Regions from separate parts of the Kyrpidia sp. genome, predicted to be linked through region 3. Evidence: riboswitches for the same ligand, from Rfam matches in the RefSeq annotation. Region 3 holds a riboswitch; each other region holds the start of a gene.
The links. Region 3 has a riboswitch for S-adenosylmethionine ahead of K6T64_RS08875 (methionine ABC transporter ATP-binding protein). Riboswitches for the same ligand answer to the same signal wherever they lie in the genome.

Region 1: another riboswitch for S-adenosylmethionine. It lies ahead of K6T64_RS05460 (methylenetetrahydrofolate reductase); the one in region 3 lies ahead of K6T64_RS08875 (methionine ABC transporter ATP-binding protein).
Region 2: another riboswitch for S-adenosylmethionine. It lies ahead of metX (homoserine O-acetyltransferase MetX); the one in region 3 lies ahead of K6T64_RS08875 (methionine ABC transporter ATP-binding protein).

Annotation. Positions count from the first base shown of each region.
Region 1 covers NZ_JAILZZ010000009.1:12,695-18,507, forward strand. Annotated here, with positions in the region: gene K6T64_RS05445 (ammonium transporter) at 1-825, shown strand, start outside; gene K6T64_RS05450 (DODA-type extradiol aromatic ring-opening family dioxygenase) at 950-1,738, opposite strand; gene K6T64_RS05455 (PCYCGC motif-containing (lipo)protein) at 1,814-2,278, opposite strand; SAM riboswitch class I at 2,564-2,668, shown strand; gene K6T64_RS05460 (methylenetetrahydrofolate reductase) at 2,768-3,661, shown strand; gene trpS (tryptophan--tRNA ligase) at 3,755-4,738, opposite strand; gene K6T64_RS05470 (radical SAM protein) at 4,867-5,769, shown strand; gene K6T64_RS05475 (hypothetical protein) at 5,789-5,813, shown strand, end outside.
Region 2 covers NZ_JAILZZ010000009.1:27,331-33,143, reverse strand. Annotated here, with positions in the region: gene sdhA (succinate dehydrogenase flavoprotein subunit) at 1-600, opposite strand, end outside; gene K6T64_RS05525 (succinate dehydrogenase cytochrome b558 subunit) at 614-1,228, opposite strand; gene metX (homoserine O-acetyltransferase MetX) at 1,565-2,716, opposite strand; SAM riboswitch class I at 2,767-2,877, opposite strand; gene K6T64_RS05515 (DUF190 domain-containing protein) at 3,093-3,428, shown strand; gene K6T64_RS05510 (aspartate kinase) at 3,445-4,692, opposite strand; lysine riboswitch at 4,820-5,001, opposite strand; gene K6T64_RS05505 (acetate uptake transporter) at 5,182-5,811, opposite strand.
Region 3 covers NZ_JAILZZ010000020.1:6,999-12,811, forward strand. Annotated here, with positions in the region: gene K6T64_RS08860 (sensor histidine kinase) at 1-81, shown strand, start outside; gene K6T64_RS08865 (response regulator) at 161-823, shown strand; gene K6T64_RS08870 (universal stress protein) at 866-2,512, opposite strand; SAM riboswitch class I at 2,759-2,881, shown strand; gene K6T64_RS08875 (methionine ABC transporter ATP-binding protein) at 2,942-3,970, shown strand; gene K6T64_RS08880 (methionine ABC transporter permease) at 3,948-4,601, shown strand; gene K6T64_RS08885 (MetQ/NlpA family ABC transporter substrate-binding protein) at 4,641-5,504, shown strand; gene K6T64_RS08890 (hypothetical protein) at 5,644-5,799, opposite strand.

The DNA.
Region 1 (5,813 bases), on a different contig from region 3:
GTGGTCCATCTTCAAGGCGGAGTCGCGGCTCTGGTGGGGGCGATGCTGCTCGGTCCGCGCATCGGCAAATACGGCAAGGATGGCAGCGTTCATTCCCTGCCCGGGCACAATACCGTATACTCCGTCCTCGGCGTCATCATCCTGTGGTTCGGCTGGTTCGGGTTCAACCCCGGCAGCACCTTGTCGGCATTGAACGTTTCTTTTGCGTATATCGCTATGACGACCAATCTGGCGGCGGCAGCCGGGGGCGTGGCGGCGTTGTTGACCGCGTGGGCCGTTCTCGGTAAGCCGGACATTCCAATGATGCTCAACGGGGTCCTAGCTGCTTTGGTGGCCATCACGGCGAGTTGCGCGTTTGTGGAGCCCTGGGCGGCAGTGGTCATCGGGGCGGTGGCCGGGGTGGTCATGGTCCTCTCGGTGCAGTTTTTTGAGAGGGTAGCCCGGGTGGACGATCCGGTGGGAGCCTTTTCGGTTCACGGTGTGGCCGGGATCTGGGGGACTTTGTCCACGGGGTTTTTTGCATCTCCGGATTTGGTGAAATCTGTGGGCGTCGGCGCGCCGGGCCTGTTCTACGGCGGCGGGCTGCACCAGCTTGGCGTGCAGGCGGCCGGGGTACTGGCGGCCGGGGTGTATGTGTTCGTGGTGTCGTTCATCATTCTCTATGCGATCAAGGCCACCGTTGGTCTTCGGATCAGCCGGGAAGAGGAGATCATCGGCCTGGATGTCAGTGAACACGGCGCATCGGGGTATCCGGAACAACTGCCCCACGGCGGTGAGTTCTCCCAAGGGGGCTCTTCCGGAACTCGCGCGACACCCACGGCTTGATTTTGGATCGCATTTAACGAAGCTGTCGAAACAAGGACGCCGAGGTGCTCCAAAGGGAGATGGGAGACGATCGGTGACGGGGTGGTGAGTAGATTTCACCACCCTTCTCGTCTTTTTTCGTCCCTCACATTCCGCTGGTGCCGAACTCCCAACAACTGAGGCTCAAGGACCCATATTGGTAATACTGGCATAATCGCCGGGCCGCGCGGTCCCCGTCGGCCGAACCCATGGCGATCAGGAGAGGAACAAAATGTTCGTTTCGCGGAACGGCCATGTGGGCATAAGGGGCCTCGGACTTATAGCGAAAAAGTGCTCGGGTGTCCCAATTCTCGATCCGATCTCGTAGCCAGTCGTCAAAGCTCTGCGCCCAGTCTGCCGGCAGTCCGTCTTGTTCTCGGCTCCAATCGAGAGACCACAGATTGTGCACCGTCCCACCGCTGCCTAGGATCAGCGCGTCCCGACGAAGGGGAGCGAGGGCCCGGCCGATGGCGTACTGCTTTTCCGGGGGTAGGGCGGGATTGACGGACAGGGTCGCCACGGGCACGTCCGCATGGGGGAACAGGAGGCGAAGCACCACCCAGGCGCCGTGATCGAGCCCGCGGCTTTGATCGATTTTGGCTGGAATACCAGCCTCGTCAAGAAGGGCTCGAGCTTCTTCGGCCACTTCCGGCGCTCCTTGGGCGGGGTAGACAATCCGATAAAGGTCATCGGGAAATCCGAAAAAATCGTAGATCATCCCGAATTGCTCGGGGGCGCCAATGAGCTGCACGGGAGATTCCCAGTGGGCGGTGAATAGGAGCACCGCCTTGGGTTTTGGAAAACGGGAAGCAACGCTTTGCAGAAGCTGTGTGTATGGGTTGTTTTCAATGGCCAAAGTGGGGGCTCCATGGGCAATGAAATACGCCGGGTTCACCAAAGTCCCTCCTCATCGTCACACTCTTTGGGTATCCTGGCGCCTTCTGGGGAGAAGGGCCGGTCGCCCGAAGGATTAGGAAGGCTGAGGGGTTGGAGTCGGCAGAGCGTACCCTTCTTTGTACTTCTCCTCAATAAAAGCCCGAATGTCCTTCGCCCCTTTGCCATCTCTCCACAGCCCTATGGACTGAGCTGCGATTTCCAAACAGACGCCGCACCCGGCACCGTGGCTATTCCAAACCACCGACCCGTCCGGATTGACAGCGCGGATGAAGCAGTCCCTGTTGCTTTTATGCCCCGCGCTTTCCCCACATCCGCAATAGCATGGGATCCATTGCAACAGTTCGGTGGATTTGCCGGCGGCTGCATAGATTTGGCGGACCGCTTCCTGCTGGTTGTTTAAAAAGGTCGGCAATACTTCAGCAGAGGCTGTAGTTTCCAGGATATCGCCCTGATAGGAGGAAGAGGAACCACAGGCCACAAGAAAAGTGGATGACAAAAGAAAAACAATGCTGAGGTGGAAGATTTTTGAACGCTTCATTTCTGCTACCTCTTTCTGACAGACTCGCCTTCACTCTCTCCAATGTCGTATCGCATGGGTAAAATGCGGAACAGGGGAGATATGATGGCTTGGCTAGCTCGACACGGTTAGGCTAACATAAGAGAAGGGTGTGGGTAAACCACCAAAACCCTTCAGACCACGCCGAGTTCTTGGAAATGCCGAATGGAACTCCCGCGGATGTGCCAAATGCGGCCCCTTGACACGGCTGAGAAATTCACGTAAGGTGAAGGTAATTTTAAACCGAATACTCGCGATGGATCCTTACTCTTATCCAGAGTTGGCGGAGGGACGGGCCCGATGATGCCGCGGCAACCGGTCGGAACACCGGCACGGTGCCAATTCCTGCGGGGAGACCCCGGAAGATGAGAGAGGGGGACAACAGTCCGACCTCTTTCCACCGGAAAGGGGTTTTTTGGTGGGTTTAGGGGATGGAGGCGAGGAAGCCGCGCGGAGTGGGGGGATCTGGGGATGTACAATGTGCACGGTTTACGGGAAAAGTTAGCCCTCGGCAAGTTTGTGACCACGGTGGAGTTGGAGCCGCCCAAGGGGGCGGATCCCTTGCCCACCATGGAAGCGGCCAAATTCCTCCGGGGCAAGGTGGATGCGGTGAATATCGCGGACAGTCCCATGGCCACCCTGCGGATGAGCCCCATCGCCCTGGCTCACATTGTCCAGGAGGATCTGGGCCTTGAAGCGATTTTTCACCTGACCTGTCGGGACCGCAACCTGCTCGGCCTTCAGAGCGAATTGTTGGGTGCGGCGGCCCTGGGGGTGAGGAACATCCTCACCTTGACCGGGGATTCTCCCAGCCGGGGGGATCATCCTGAGGTCAAAGGGGTGTTTGAGACCGATTCCATCGGTTTGGCCCGGCTGGCTGAACGACTGAACCAAGGCTACGACTTGACCGGCCACGAACTGAGCGGCCCGACCCGGTTCTTGATCGGCGGGGTGGCCAATCCCGGGGCGGAAGATTTGGACGCCGAAGTGGCCAAATTGGCGGCCAAGGTGGAAGCCGGGGTTCGCTTCGTCCAGACCCAGCCGGTGTTCGATATCGAGACGGCCTTGCGTTTCTGGGAGCGCACCCGCCACCTGCCGGTCCACATCCTGTTCGGACTTCTGCCGCTCAAGTCCGCCCGCCAAGCCCGCTATTTTAACGAGAAGGTACCCGGGGTGCGGGTGGGGGAAGACGTGATTCAGAAAGTGGAAGAAGGCGGCCGGGCTGCGGGGATCGCCCTCTGCCGGGAGTTGTACGGGGGACTGAGGGAGTTCGCGGCCGGCGCCCATCTCTTTCCCATCGGGGACCTGCGGGCGGTGTACGAGATCCTGGATATCGACACCGATCTTCGCCGTGCTGCGATTTAAAAGGCACCAGCCCGGATGGAGCGGTGCGGAAGGGCTCGACGCTCCGCTCCATCCCGCCCGACGGCCCTGCAACCCCGAGCGGGTTCCCAGTTTTCAACGGGGCAACAGAAATCCCATCCGTTCGAAGACCAGGTGCAGATTCGGTTCCGCCACAGCCTTGGCTTTGGCCGCCCCCTCGGCGAGAATGCGGTCCAGCTCCTCACTGTCGACCAGCTCTCTATACCGCTCTTGCAGCGGCTCCAGCCGGGCCACCACCGCTTCGGCCAGATCTTGCTTAAAAGGTCCATATCCCACCCCGGAATACTGTTTCTCCAGTTCGGGGATCGTTTTGTCCGTGCATGATGAATAAATGGTGAGCAAGTTGCTGACGGCCGGTTTCCGCTGGGGATCGAAGCGCACTTCCGCCTCGGAGTCGGTCACCGCCCGGCGGATCTTTTTCCGGATGTCGTCGGGGCTGTCCAGCAGGGAAATGTAGCTCCCAGGGTTGGCGCTGCTCTTGCTCATCTTTTTCGTCGGGTCGTCCAGGGACATGATCCGACTTCCCACTTTGGGGATCAAGGGCTCCGGGATGACAAACGTATCCCCGTACCGCTTGTTGAACCGCTCGGCCAGATCCCGGGTCAATTCCAGGTGTTGTTTTTGGTCTTCCCCCACCGGGACATGGGTGGCCTGATACAACAAAATGTCCGCCGCCATAAGGGCAGGATATGTAAACAGGCCGGCGCTCACGCCTTCCTTGCCCTCAGATTTCTCTTTGAACTGGGTCATGCGCCCGAGCTCGCCGTAATGCACCAGGCACTCCATCAGCCACCCCAACTGGGAGTGGGCGGGGACGTGGGATTGAAGGAAAAGGACCGACCGACGAGGATCGATCCCCGCCGCCAGATACAGAGCGCTGAGTTGTCTCGTCTGCCGGTGCAATGCGGCAGGTTCCTGGGGGACCGTAACGGCATGGAGGTCCACCACGCAGTAAAAACATTCGGCTTCATCTTGGATGTCGACAAAATGGCGCAGGGCGCCGAGGTAATTGCCCAGGGTGGGCGTGCCGCTGGGCTGCATCCCGGAAAATACGCGCATCGTGGTCACCTCGGCCTTTATCATACCAAAAGGTCGGACCGGACTGCCACGGCGAAAACAGATTTCGACGTTTTTTGACGTCTTTTTTTACATTCGGCAAAATAGTCGATGGCGAGGGGGGACGGGGGTTGGCCGAGGTTCATGTGGAGAAAAAGACGGCCGGGCGGATGTTGCAACCGGCCACGGGGTATCTGACAGGATTCACCCATTCGTTGAACCCGTACATCGGGTGCGCCTTTGGCCGACCGGTGGACAACCTCGGCCGGGACACCGTCGGTTGCCCCTACTGTTACGTGCGGCGCCTGCCGGTGGCTTTACTCCATCCAAAACCCTGGGGGACCTGGGTGACGGTCAAAGAGGGTGCCCCGGAACGCCTCCGCCGGGAACTGCGGCGCAGCCGGGATCGGGGAGAGACACTCAGAATCTTCCTGGGCTCCTCCACAGACCCCTATCAGCCAGTGGAAGGGCGATGGAAGATCACCCGGGAGCTGCTTCGGGTGATCGCGGAAGAAGGGGGCGTCGACCAACTGGTGGTTCAAACCCGTTCCCCCATGGTCCTCCGGGATGTGGATCTCCTGCGAGCCCTGGGCAACAAAGTGCGGGTCAGTCTCACCGTGGAGACCGATGACGAGCAGGTCCGCCGCCTGCTCACCCCGACCTCGCCGCCGGTCTCCGGGCGCCTTCGGGCCCTGGCGCGATTGCGGAGGGCCGGCGTGCCCACTCAAGCGGCGGTGTCCCCGGCTTTGCCCATGAACCCGGACCGGCTGGCCCGGCTGCTGGCCGAGGCGGCGGACCGGGTAGTCCTGGATACCTTTCACCTGGGAGACGGATCCGGTGGAAAGCGGAGCCGGTTGCTGGGCATGCCCCGGCGGCTTGAAGCGGCCGGTTATGAGGGGTGGTTTGACCCGGATCTTCATCTGCGCCTGATCCCGATCTTCGTAGGCATTCTCGGCCCCGGACGGGTTGGACTGGGAGCTGCGGGATTTGCTGGAATGAACCTCACGTCACCACCGCACCCTAGGGGGGAGTGAAAGGAAAGGAGCGGGTCGGGTGGATACTCTGGGACATGGGTTTT
Region 2 (5,813 bases), on a different contig from region 3:
CCCAAGCCCCCCGGTCGCCATCACCACGGCGTCGCTGCGAAAAGCGTGGATCTCCATGGAGCGCAAATCCTGGGCTATGATCCCCCGACATACGCCCTCATCGTCGATGACCGCCTGGAGAAATTCCCAGCCCTCATACTTCTGCACCAAGCCCGCCGCTTCGAAGCGCCGCACCTGTTCGTCCAAAGCGTAAAGCAGTTGCTGGCCTGTGGTGGCTCCCGCAAAAGCCGTGCGGTGATGTTTCGTTCCGCCAAACCGCCTGAAGTCGAGCAACCCTTCCGGTGTTCGATTGAACATGACCCCCATCCGGTCCATGAGGTAAATAATCCCGGGGGCCGCCTCGCACATCTTCAAGACCGGAGGCTGATTGGCGAGAAAATCGCCTCCATAAACCGTGTCGTCAAAATGTTCCCAGGGGGAGTCGCCCTCGCCTTTGGTGTTCACCGCCCCGTTGATGCCTCCCTGGGCGCACACCGAATGGGAACGCTTGACGGGGACCAGGGAAAACAAGTCCACCGGCACGCCCGCTTCCGCCACTTTAATCGTGGTCATAAGACCGGCCAAGCCGCCGCCGACGACGATCACTTTCTGCTGACCCATGCCCGATTCCTCCTCACGCCGCCCCGTGGGTGAATGCGACTAGTGCGCTGATGCCGACATAGCTCAAAACGAGGAAAAAGACTCCGAACACGTAAGCGAAAACCCGTTGGGAACGCGGCCCCACCGTGATGCCCCAGTGAATGCAAAACGACCACAAGCCATTACTGAGGTGAAATACCGCGGCGACCACACCGATCACCATGAACCAGAAGGTCACTGGATTGGCGACAATGCGATGGACGAGGTCAAAGCTGGGGGCATTCCCGCTGAACCGCGTTGTCCAGAGGTGGAAAACAATAAAAATGAAGGTGATCACTCCGGTTACGCGCTGGAGGACGAACATCCAATTCCGAAACCAGCCGTAGCGTCCCACGTTGTACCCGGAGGTAAAGGCCACATACAATCCGTACACCCCGTGGTACAAGAGGGGGATAAAAATGAAGATAAACTCAATCAACGTCAGAAACGGGAGATTCTGAATAAAGGCGACAGCGTCGTTAAACGCCTGGGGGCCGTTAATGGCGCTGGCATTTGTGAACAAATGCTCAATCAGGAAGAGACCCACCGGCACCACACCCGCCAAGGTATGTAGCCGCCGAAAAATAAACTCCCTCTTGTCCTGTGACACCGCAAATCGTTCCTCCTTCTGTTGGCCTCAAAACAGCATAAAAGGAAGGCAATCCTAGGTGATTGCCCGCTCACCCCGAACCCATATCGATAGCATGCCCGAAACGTCGTCGCCGCGGCTCAACGTACAAAGAAATTTTAAAGTTTCCCGGTGGGCATGTCAAGGAAACGAGGCCGTCCACGAAGGCGAACAGGAGGGGATCATCTGTGGATACAGGTCAGGGAATTCACGTTTTTCATATTGCGTTGCGGATACAACACCCCAGCACGAGACGTTGTACAGAAACGAAAGCCCCCGGATGGGGACGGGGGCGCCCGGTCGGGACGTGCACCTGGTTCACCCCTCCGGGGCATATACCGATCGTGCCGCCGGGTTCAGGAACTCGCTGAGGGCCGCAGACATCTGTTGAAATTCCACTAAAAATGCGTCGTGACCGTACACCGAGCGAATCTCGCGATACTCCACCCTTTTACCGGTCGCCGCAAGTCCTTCGGCGATTTCGATCTGTTCCGCAGCGGGATACAAGATATCCGAATCGATCCCGATGCAGAGAAATTCCGCCTCCGTCCGGGCATAGGCGGCGGCCACCCCGCCCCGGCCCCGGCCGATATCATGTAAGTCCATAGCCTTGATCAAGTATAGGTACGAATTGGCGTCAAACCGCCGCACCAGTTTTTCACCTTGGTATCGAAGATAACTTTCCACTTGAAATCTCGCCTCAAAATCCACCGGCCCGTCCTCTTCTTCCCGCCCTACCACGCTCCGGCCAAACCGGGCGTTATACAACTGGGGCCCGCGATAGGTGATCATGCCCACCATCCGGGCGAGGGCCAAACCCGCCGCAGGTTTTTCCCCATTATAGTAATCCCCGCCGTTCCACGCCGGGTCATTCATGATCGCCAAGCGCATGACGTCGTTGTACGCAATCGCCATGGCAGACAGTCGAGCACTGGTGGCGATGGGAATACACCGCTCAACCCGGTCGGGGTAGGTCACCGCCCATTCCAAGGCCTGCATCCCGCCCATGGAACCCCCGATCACCGCGTAGAGATGAGTGATGCCAAGCTTCTCCAGCCACAACCTCTGGGCTTCCACCATGTCCCGGATGGTAATGGGAGGGAATCGCAGACCCCACGGGCGCCCATCCGGACCCGGGGACGCCGGCCCCGTCGACCCCGCACACCCCCCGAGCACATTCGAACAGACGATATAAAAACGATCCGTATCCAGGACTCGTCCCGGACCGATCAGCCCGTCCCACCATCCGGGCTGCCCGTCCAAATTCCCGGCGTGCGCGTCTCCGGTCAGAGCGTGACACACCAGGATCGTTCGATCCCGGGCGTTCTCCGGGTCTCCATAAGCTTCGTAGGCGATGTCCACCTCGTCCAGGACCCGCCCGCTGTCCAGGGTTACGGGTCCGACTTTTACCACACCTTTGACCCCGAAGGCATGACCCATCGCCCTCACTCCCTTCCTGACACGCCACAACTGAAAAGCCCCCTCTGCGAGAAGAGGGGGCTTGCAAGGGCAGTGTCCACCTCTTATCTCTCAGGATCCACCCAGGTCCTGCAGGAATTGGCACCTCTCCGCCTTCTGGCGGTGGTTGCCGGGTTTCATCGGGCCAGTCCCTCCACCACTCTCGATAAGAGTTCTCCGAACGATTCAATTGTTGTTTGTAAGCTTTGAGGTTGAGTGTACCACGGGTCAAAATCGCCTGTCAACCTGGCGGAGAAGCCCCGGAGAAAATCTCCCGTAACCAAGCGATCCGCTGACAGCCCTGGGCGCCAGCCGTCAATGTCCGGCCTTGGCCGACATACATTACCATCGACATCTGCGCCCCGCGGGGCAGCTGGAGGGACCCGCCATGTGGGATGCCGAATCCCGCCTCCGGCTTCGGATCTACTGCACGGAACGCGACCGGATTCACGGTCGTCCGACGGCCCGGGTATTGATGGAGTTGGCCCGTTCCACAGGCCTGGCAGGCGCCACGCTATACCGTGGCTTGGAAGGATTCGGCCGTAGCGGCGTGCAGAGGAGCTGGCGTTATTTTGAAACCGAATCGGCTTTGCCGCTCATTGTTGAATTCGTGGATGAGGAATCGGTGATCCGGCGCTATCTGAACGCCTTAGACCACCTGTCCTTTCAGGGGTTTTTGACCATCGAGCGCGTGGAGCAAATCACCTGGAGCGGCCCCCGCTAACGAGGGCCGCATCGACTTATGCTTTGACCGGATTGACCTTCTCTTCAGCTGAGGCGGACAATTCGAAGGTCTGGTGCAACACTTGTACCGCTCGTTTGACATCCCTGGCGTCGACGACACAAGACACTTTGATCTCCGAGGTGCTGACCATCCGGATGGACAGCCCCGCTTCAATCAGCGCGTCGAACATCCGGGCCGCCACGCCGGGGTTGCTAATCATGCCTGCGCCGACGATGGAGATCTTTGCCAATTCTTCTTCCGCCACAATCTCTCCAGCTCCCAGCTCCACCCGCAGATCTTCCAATACCCGAAGGGTCACAGGAAGGTCGTCCCGACAGACAGTAAAGGAAATATCATGGACATCGTTATGCACGATGCTCTGAACGATAATGTCCACGTTCACGTTTTCCTCCGCCAGGGCGTGAAAAACTCTACCTAGACTATCCCGCCGATTGGGGACCCCCACCAGCGACACCTTGGCGACGTTGAGATCATGAGCAATGCCCCGGACCACCTGTCCTTGTTCCACGTTCGCATCCTCCTTCACCCATGTCCCGGGTCCGTCATGAAAACTGGAGCGCACCACCAAAGGCACCCGATACAATTTGGCATATTCCACTGCCCGGGGGTGCAGCACCACCGCGCCGAGGTTCGCCAACTCCAGCATCTCGTCATAGGAGATTTCCGGGATCTTGGCGGCTTCCTTGACAATACGGGGATCTGTCGTGTACACGCCGTCCACGTCCGTGTAGATCTCACAGACATCCGCCTTCAAAGCGGCCGCCAGGGCCACGGCGGTGGTGTCCGAGCCGCCCCGGCCCAACGTGGCGATCTCCCCATCGTCGGTCACGCCCTGAAAACCTGCCACCACAGCAACATGGCCGTCGCGAAGCAGGGCGTCGACACGATCGGGCCTCACCTCCAAGATCCGAGCCTTCCCGAATACCTGCTCTACCCGGAACCCGGCCTGGCCTCCGGTCAAAGACGTCGCCGGTACGCCGAGCCCTTGGAGAGCCATGGTCAACACGGCGATGGACACCTGCTCCCCGGTGCTCAGGAGCATGTCCAACTCCCGGGCTGGCGGCCGCTCATTCACCTGCTTGGCCAGGGCGATGAGATCATCGGTGGTATCGCCCATCGCCGAGACCACCACCGCCACCTGATGACCTTCGGCCCTGGTTTTCGCAACCCTTTGCGCCACCTTTACCATGCGCTCCGCCGTCGCCACGGAACTGCCCCCGAACTTCATCACGATTCGCGCCACATTTCTCTCCTCCTCGCCGCGTGCGCCGGCCCCGCCGGCGGCCGGCGGCGGAACAGACACAAAAAAACAGCCGTAGACAGGCCCGATCTACCGCTGTTCATACTCACACGGAATCGCAACCTCTCTCCCACGCAGTAGCACTCCACAAGGGAACCCCTTGTGACAGTCCCGGACCTTTTCGATCCGGGCCCAGCGCCGGCGCCTTGAGGGCCGCCGCCGACGCTTCGGCGAAATCCCCTTTCCCGGGCGGATCGTCGGCCCCTTCGCCTCCCCGCCGGTACTCTTGGACCTCGCGCCTCTACCCCCGTTCGGGCATCGAGAGTGCGTCATTGAGTTCGCCACAAAGTATATCATAGATTCCCGGATTGTGTATAGGCTTGAAAAGGCGGGCCCGGGTCCCGCCAAACCGGTCCCCAGACCCGCCCGATTCTCCCGGGCGATCGTCGATTCATCTCCCCTTCACCCCATGGGCGGCCGGGCGGCAGCCCGTCAGGCGCTGGCCGCGGGGGAACCCGGGGAAACCTGCCGCCCAGGAGGTTTTGCCCCCACCGACAAAACCGTCCGGCCGAAGGTGCTGTTGATGACTCCCGCCGCGGAGGTGTACCAGGCAACCACCGCCGTCAGAATCCCCAGCCATCCGCCGACATGGGTTGCCCCCACAGAACCGAAAGCGCCGACGGTCAGCAGGACAAAGGTGAGGAACAAGAGCGTAAACACGGTGATGAGCGCCTTGTTGGTTCGAAAAGACCCGATCCACATATAAAACGTGAAAATCGTCCAGGCGAGAAGGAAAAGTCCCAATGCGACACCTGCGTCGACCTTAAAATCCAGCACCCCTTTTAACTGTAGGTAGACAAAGGTCCCCAGGGACATCCAAAAAGCCCCGTAGGAAGAAAAGGCTGTCGCTCCAAAGGTGTTGCCCGTCCGAAACTCCCACATGCCGGCCAACAATTGCGCCAGTCCCCCATAAAACAACGCCAAGGGGAGAAACGTCCCGAGTACCGCTTCCGGGAATAGCCCGGCATTGATGGAACTGAGCACAAAAGTGGTCAGGGCAAAAGCCGCCAGCCCCAGCGGCCCCGGGTCCGAAATCCCCGTGATCTTCACTTCGCTCGCCATAG
Region 3 (5,813 bases):
CGGAACCCGACGGGGACCCGGGTTGAGCTGCATTGGTTCCAGGACATATCCCATGAAGACGCTGTCAAGCAAGCCGGTTAATCGGGGCCGCTGTGGCGCCGATGCCGGCCCGGGGATCAGGATCCCGTCCCGAGACGCCAGAGGAAGAGGGGAACGAAAGATGCCGGTGAGTGTGCTCCTTGTCGACGATCACGCTCTGTTTCGCCGGGGGGTGAGAACAATCCTCGAAACTGCCGAAGATCTTTCGGTGGTCGGAGAAGCTTCAAACGGAAAACAAGCGGTGGAACTTTATGCCGAACTGCATCCCGACCTCGTCCTGATGGACATTCGTATGCCGGTGATGGGCGGACTGGAGGCCGTGCGGAGGCTGCGAGCCATGGACCCCCAGGTGCGCATCTTGATCCTCACCGTTTCCGAGGAGGACGACGATCTTTTTGAAGCCATCCGAGCGGGAGCCAACGGATACCTGTTGAAAAACGTCGATCCCGACGAATTGATCTCCAGCATCCAGAAAGTCGCGGCGGGGGAAGCGGTGATCCCGGGTCTGCTCGCCGCCCGGATCATGGCAGAACTCCACAAGGAAGCTACCCCTGAGGAAGTCCTTGACCCCTTGACAGGCCGGGAACTCCAAGTCCTGGGATATTTGAGCACCGGGGCCTCCAACCGGGAGATTGCTAAACAGTTGTTCATCAGTGAACACACCGTGCGCAATCATATCCAGAACATCCTCAGCAAACTCCATCTGACGAATCGCGTCCAGGCTGCCGCTTACGCCATTCGCCAGGGCATCCGCCCACCGGACACTCCCCCCTCAGACGAGTAGCGGGGGCAGACTCAAAACGTCCGCCCCCGCGCCCTCGTGGGATTAGCGAACCACCAACACCGAATGTTTGGCCCGATTTAACACACCGTGGCTCACACTGCCAAGAAGAACCCGGTCAATAGCACCCCGGCCGTGGGTCCCCACCACAATGAGATCGACGTTCTCCTCGTCCGCAACATCACAAATCGCCGTTGCCGGATGTCCGACCAGATGCTTGAAGCGCACCCGATCCTTGTAGTCTTTAAAAGTGTTCATCACGGTCTCTTCAATCTGCTTCGCCCAGGACTCTTCGTACTGGGACAAATTGGCCAAGAGGTCCGGAGTGGCTTCATAGTAGTAGGGCACTGTCTGGGACACGTAGAGGACCGTCACCTCTGCCTCCGTCCACTTCGACAAGATATCCGCCACCATCTGTTCCGCTTTCTTAGACGCCTCAGAACCGTCCGTGGCAAACAAAACCTTTTTCATCTCTGACACCTCGCTCGACAGATGATAGAAGTGTTCCTGATCCCGGCTGGCTGGCTCAGGATCGTGAGACACCCTTTTCATGGCCGCCCGACACACCGGCCCGTCCAAACGGCCGGCTAGCTCCTCGGCGTGCAGGAGGCGCGCCAACCGCCTCTTGACCCCGGCTCCTTCCTTCCCCTGAAGGGCCATTTCTTGGTCAACGAGAAATTCAGCCACCTGAAGGATTCGAGAAGGCAGACTCAGCATCTCGCCGGCGAGGCCTCCAGGGTACCCGGTGCCATCGATCCGCTCATGATGCTGGCCGGTCCATATCGCCGGACCCTCCAGGCCGGGTATTTGCTGCAAAAAAGCCTGGGTGTAATAGGAGTGAAGCCGCTCGCGCTCCTCCTGCACATCGCCGCCAAACGTCCCTCCTGGGTTCCCCACCAGCCATCCCACATCGTGGTAATAAGCAGCAATATTGAGGGAATAGAGGTCCCGCTCCGACAGCCCCATCTCTTCCCCCAAGCTCATCGCCCAACCTGCCACCCGCTCCGCGTGATTCGGAGTCCCCCGCAAGACGCCGGCCAACCGTCCAAACATTCTCGCCAGCTTGACCGCATCTTCTGACGACATCGGAGCGTCCCCGGCAGGCCGTTTTGACAACAACACAAAAGGAGAATACGGACCAAACGCATCTAGGACAACTTCTGGGTGCCCAAGCAGTTCTTCAAAAACTCGGACCACATCCGGATCGAAAACCTCACCAGCCCGCTGCCCGATTGCGCGAACCCGGGCCAGTCGCTCGGCCAAAGGGACATCCATCGGCGCCCGGTCCATTACCTGGGCCGCCTCGCGTGCCACCCGCACAATCCTCGCTCCCAATGAAATCTCACGACCGCGGAGCCCAAAAGGCACACCCGAACCGTCCCAGTTTTCCCAACTTTGCCCAACAAACACTTCTGTCCACGGGTCCAAGTCCAGAGACCGAACCCATTGTGCGGAGGCCACCGGTACGAAGGTTGGATCCCGCCGCTTGAAATCCCCGGACGGACCGACGAGAGCGCCGACGTCATGCAACAATCCGGCAAAATATAACGTTCGTGCCTCCCGGAGGCCCAAGCCTGCCCCGAGCCCGATCTTCGCCGCGAGATACGCCACCCGCCGGGACCTTCCAACCCTTGCCCCGGACATCAAGTCAAAAATGGAGGACAGAGGGTTCAATGCATCGAACCATTTCATGTGCAACCATTCCCGTTCCCCTAGGAGGTCCACTGCAAATTATTCTTAGTAACCGTCTACAGTCTACCCCATCGGCCACCACCGAGAAAGGTTGACACCGACCAGTTTGCCCTGGTGAACCTGAGCTAACGGATGTAGTCCAAATGAACTATTTCCCCCTCCCTCTTGACGCCGCCATCGCCATTCATTACACTGAGATTCGAACTTGTCCTTATCGTATCAAAGAAATGCAGAGATTACTACAACCTCTTATCGAGAGCAGGCGGAGGGACTGGCCCGATGAAGCCCGGCAACCAACACCGCGCTTGACCATAGCGGGGTGTCAGGTGCTAAATCCTGCGAAGCCCATGGCGCTTCGGGAGATGAGAGGGCCGGTTCAGGGGCCCTTTCGCGACGCGAAAGGGATTTTTTGTGCTAGGAGATTGATCGATGATTGAACTTGACGGAGTATCCAAAGATTTTACGATCGGCGGCCGTGCCGTGCGCGTCCTGGACGGCATCGACTTAAACATTCCAAAGGGCACGATCTACGGGATCATCGGTCACAGCGGGGCGGGGAAAAGCACGTTGGTAAGGTGCATCAACCTCCTGGAACGCCCTACTTCCGGCCGGGTCACGGTAAACGGCAAGGATTTGACAAATCTGGACCCCCGGAAGTTGCAAACCGAGAGACAAAAGATAGGCATGGTGTTTCAACATTTTAATTTGCTGTCCTCTCGCACGGCGGCGGAAAACATCGAGTTCCCGCTAGAGCTGGCGGGCTGGCCAAAAGAACGTCGCCGCCGCCGGGTGGAAGAGCTTCTCCGGCTGGTGGGGTTGTGGGAGCTCCGGGATCAATACCCATCCAAACTGAGCGGCGGCCAGAAACAACGAGTGGGGATCGCCCGGGCCCTTGCCCCTCAGCCGGAAGTGCTCCTGTGCGATGAGGCCACTTCTGCCCTGGATCCCCAAACCACCGATTCGATCCTGGAACTGCTCGCCAGCATCAACCGGTCCCTGGGCCTCACAATGGTGGTCATCACCCACGAGATGCACGTCGTCACCGCGATTTGCGACCGCGTGGCCGTGCTGCACCAAGGGCGCATTGTGGAGGAAGGACGTGTGGTGGACGTGTTTCTCCGGCCGAAACATCCAGTCACCACCGAATTCGTCCGGCAAATGGGCGGTGCCGATACCGATGACCTCCCCGGGGTGCCGCAAGACGAACAGTTGTTGCGGTGTCTCTTTGTGGGAGATTCTGCTTTGCGGCCCGTTTTTTCTGAGGTGACGGAAGAAACCGGGGTACATGTGCGAATTCTTCAGGGATCTGTGGACCGGATGAAAACCATTCCCTACGGTCGGTTCATCGTGGCCCTTGTGGGGCCCGAGGAGGCGAAGCAGAGAGCCATACGAATCCTCCAGGATCGGGGGGCATGGGTGAAGGAGGTGAATTCAGGTGGATCCGGGGCTATGGGGTGAAATCGGACAAGCATCCCTCGATACGGTCTACATGATTGGACTGTCGGTATTGTTCTCGGTCCTGCTGGGTGGGCCCGTGGGGATTTTTCTCGTCGTCGCGGGACCTGGACACCTCAAACCGATGCCCGGTTTGTACCGGATCGTAGGGGCGGTGGTGAATATCGTTCGTTCGATACCATTCATCATCCTGCTCATCCTTATGATCCCGTTCACCCGGCTGCTGGTGGGCACATCCATCGGCGTCACCGCCGCCATCCCGCCCCTGGTGGCCTCGGCGGCCCCATTTTTCGCCCGGCTCGTGGAGACTTCCCTGCGGGAAGTCGACCGGGGAGTCATCGAGGCGGCCCAGGCTATGGGAGCCCGCACCGGCCAGATCATCTGGAAGGTCCTCCTTCCCGAAGCCCGGCCAGGGCTCTTGGCGGGCATCACCATTACCGCCGTGAACCTCATCGGCTACTCGGCTATGGCCGGCGCCATCGGCGGCGGAGGGCTCGGGGACCTGGCGGTCCGATACGGATATCAGCGGTTCGACACCGGTGTCATGCTGCTGACCACCGCCCTCCTCGTCGTTTTTGTCCAGTTTCTGCAATGGGGCGGAGATCGCCTGGTCCTTCGTTTCACCCGCCGTTAGATCATAAGGTCTGTATCCAAACAAAGGGGGTCTTTCACCGTGAAAAAGTTGAAAAGAGCTTTGCCGTTTCTGACCGTCGCCTTGGCCCTAGCCTTAACCGCGTGCGGATCTTCCGGAACATCGGGTTCACCCAGCGACACCGGCCAACAGGGGGGCGGGGAAAAAGTTATCAAAGTTGGAGCGACGGCCGTCCCCCACGCCGAGATTTTGGAACATGTCAAGCCAACATTGGCCAAGGAAGGGATTAAGCTAGAAGTCGTGACCTTTTCAGATTACGCCCAGCTCAACCCGCAATTGGTGGACAAACAGCTAGACGCCAATTATTTTCAACACATTCCTTATCTCGACAATTTCAACCAGCAAAAAGGAACGGACTTGCAGTGGATCGCCAAAGTCCACATTGAACCCATGGGGATTTATTCCAAGAAAATCAAATCTGTGGACGACTTGAAAAGCCAGGGGGGGACGGTGGCCATTCCCAACGACGCCACAAACGGCGGCCGGGCCTTGGCATTATTGGCTAAGGCGGGAGTCATTCAACTGAAACCAGGAGCCGGGGTCACGGCCACCGTTCGAGACATTGTACAAAAGCCGGGCAATTTAACCATCCGGGAGTTGGATGCGGCCATGCTCCCCCGGGCTTTGGACGACGTCACGGCAGCGGTCATCAACACCAACTACGCCCTACAGGCCAACCTCAATCCCACCAAAGACGCCATCTTTTTGGAGAGCGCCGATTCGCCGTACGCGAACGTCCTCGTGGTCCGCAAAGGGGATGAAAAGAGACCGGAGTTGGTCAAGCTGGCCCAAGCCCTCACTTCAGACGACGTAAAACAGTTTATCGAACAAAAGTATCATGGGGCTGTGGTCCCAGCCCCCGCCTTGGCTCCTGCGTTACAGTAGGCGGTTAACGATTCCTTTACGCCTTTGTATGGCTGTTCAAAACTCCTCTTGATCTTGGGCGGACGGTAGAGAGCAAACAGGCCGCCTGGGACCCGCGCCCCGAAAGGGGATCGCGTCCCAGGCGGCCGCCGCCCGACCTTCACCGTGGATCGTCGTAACAAATCAGAATCACTTCTTTCCCCAGCTCTGAGGAAAGCTTGGCCTCAAAAGTTTGCAACTCCTCCAACACATGAGGCGGAAGCTGCGAGAATCGATAATCCCGGCGATCGACCGATTGTTCTGTGCGCGGCTTCACGGCTATCCCCCTCC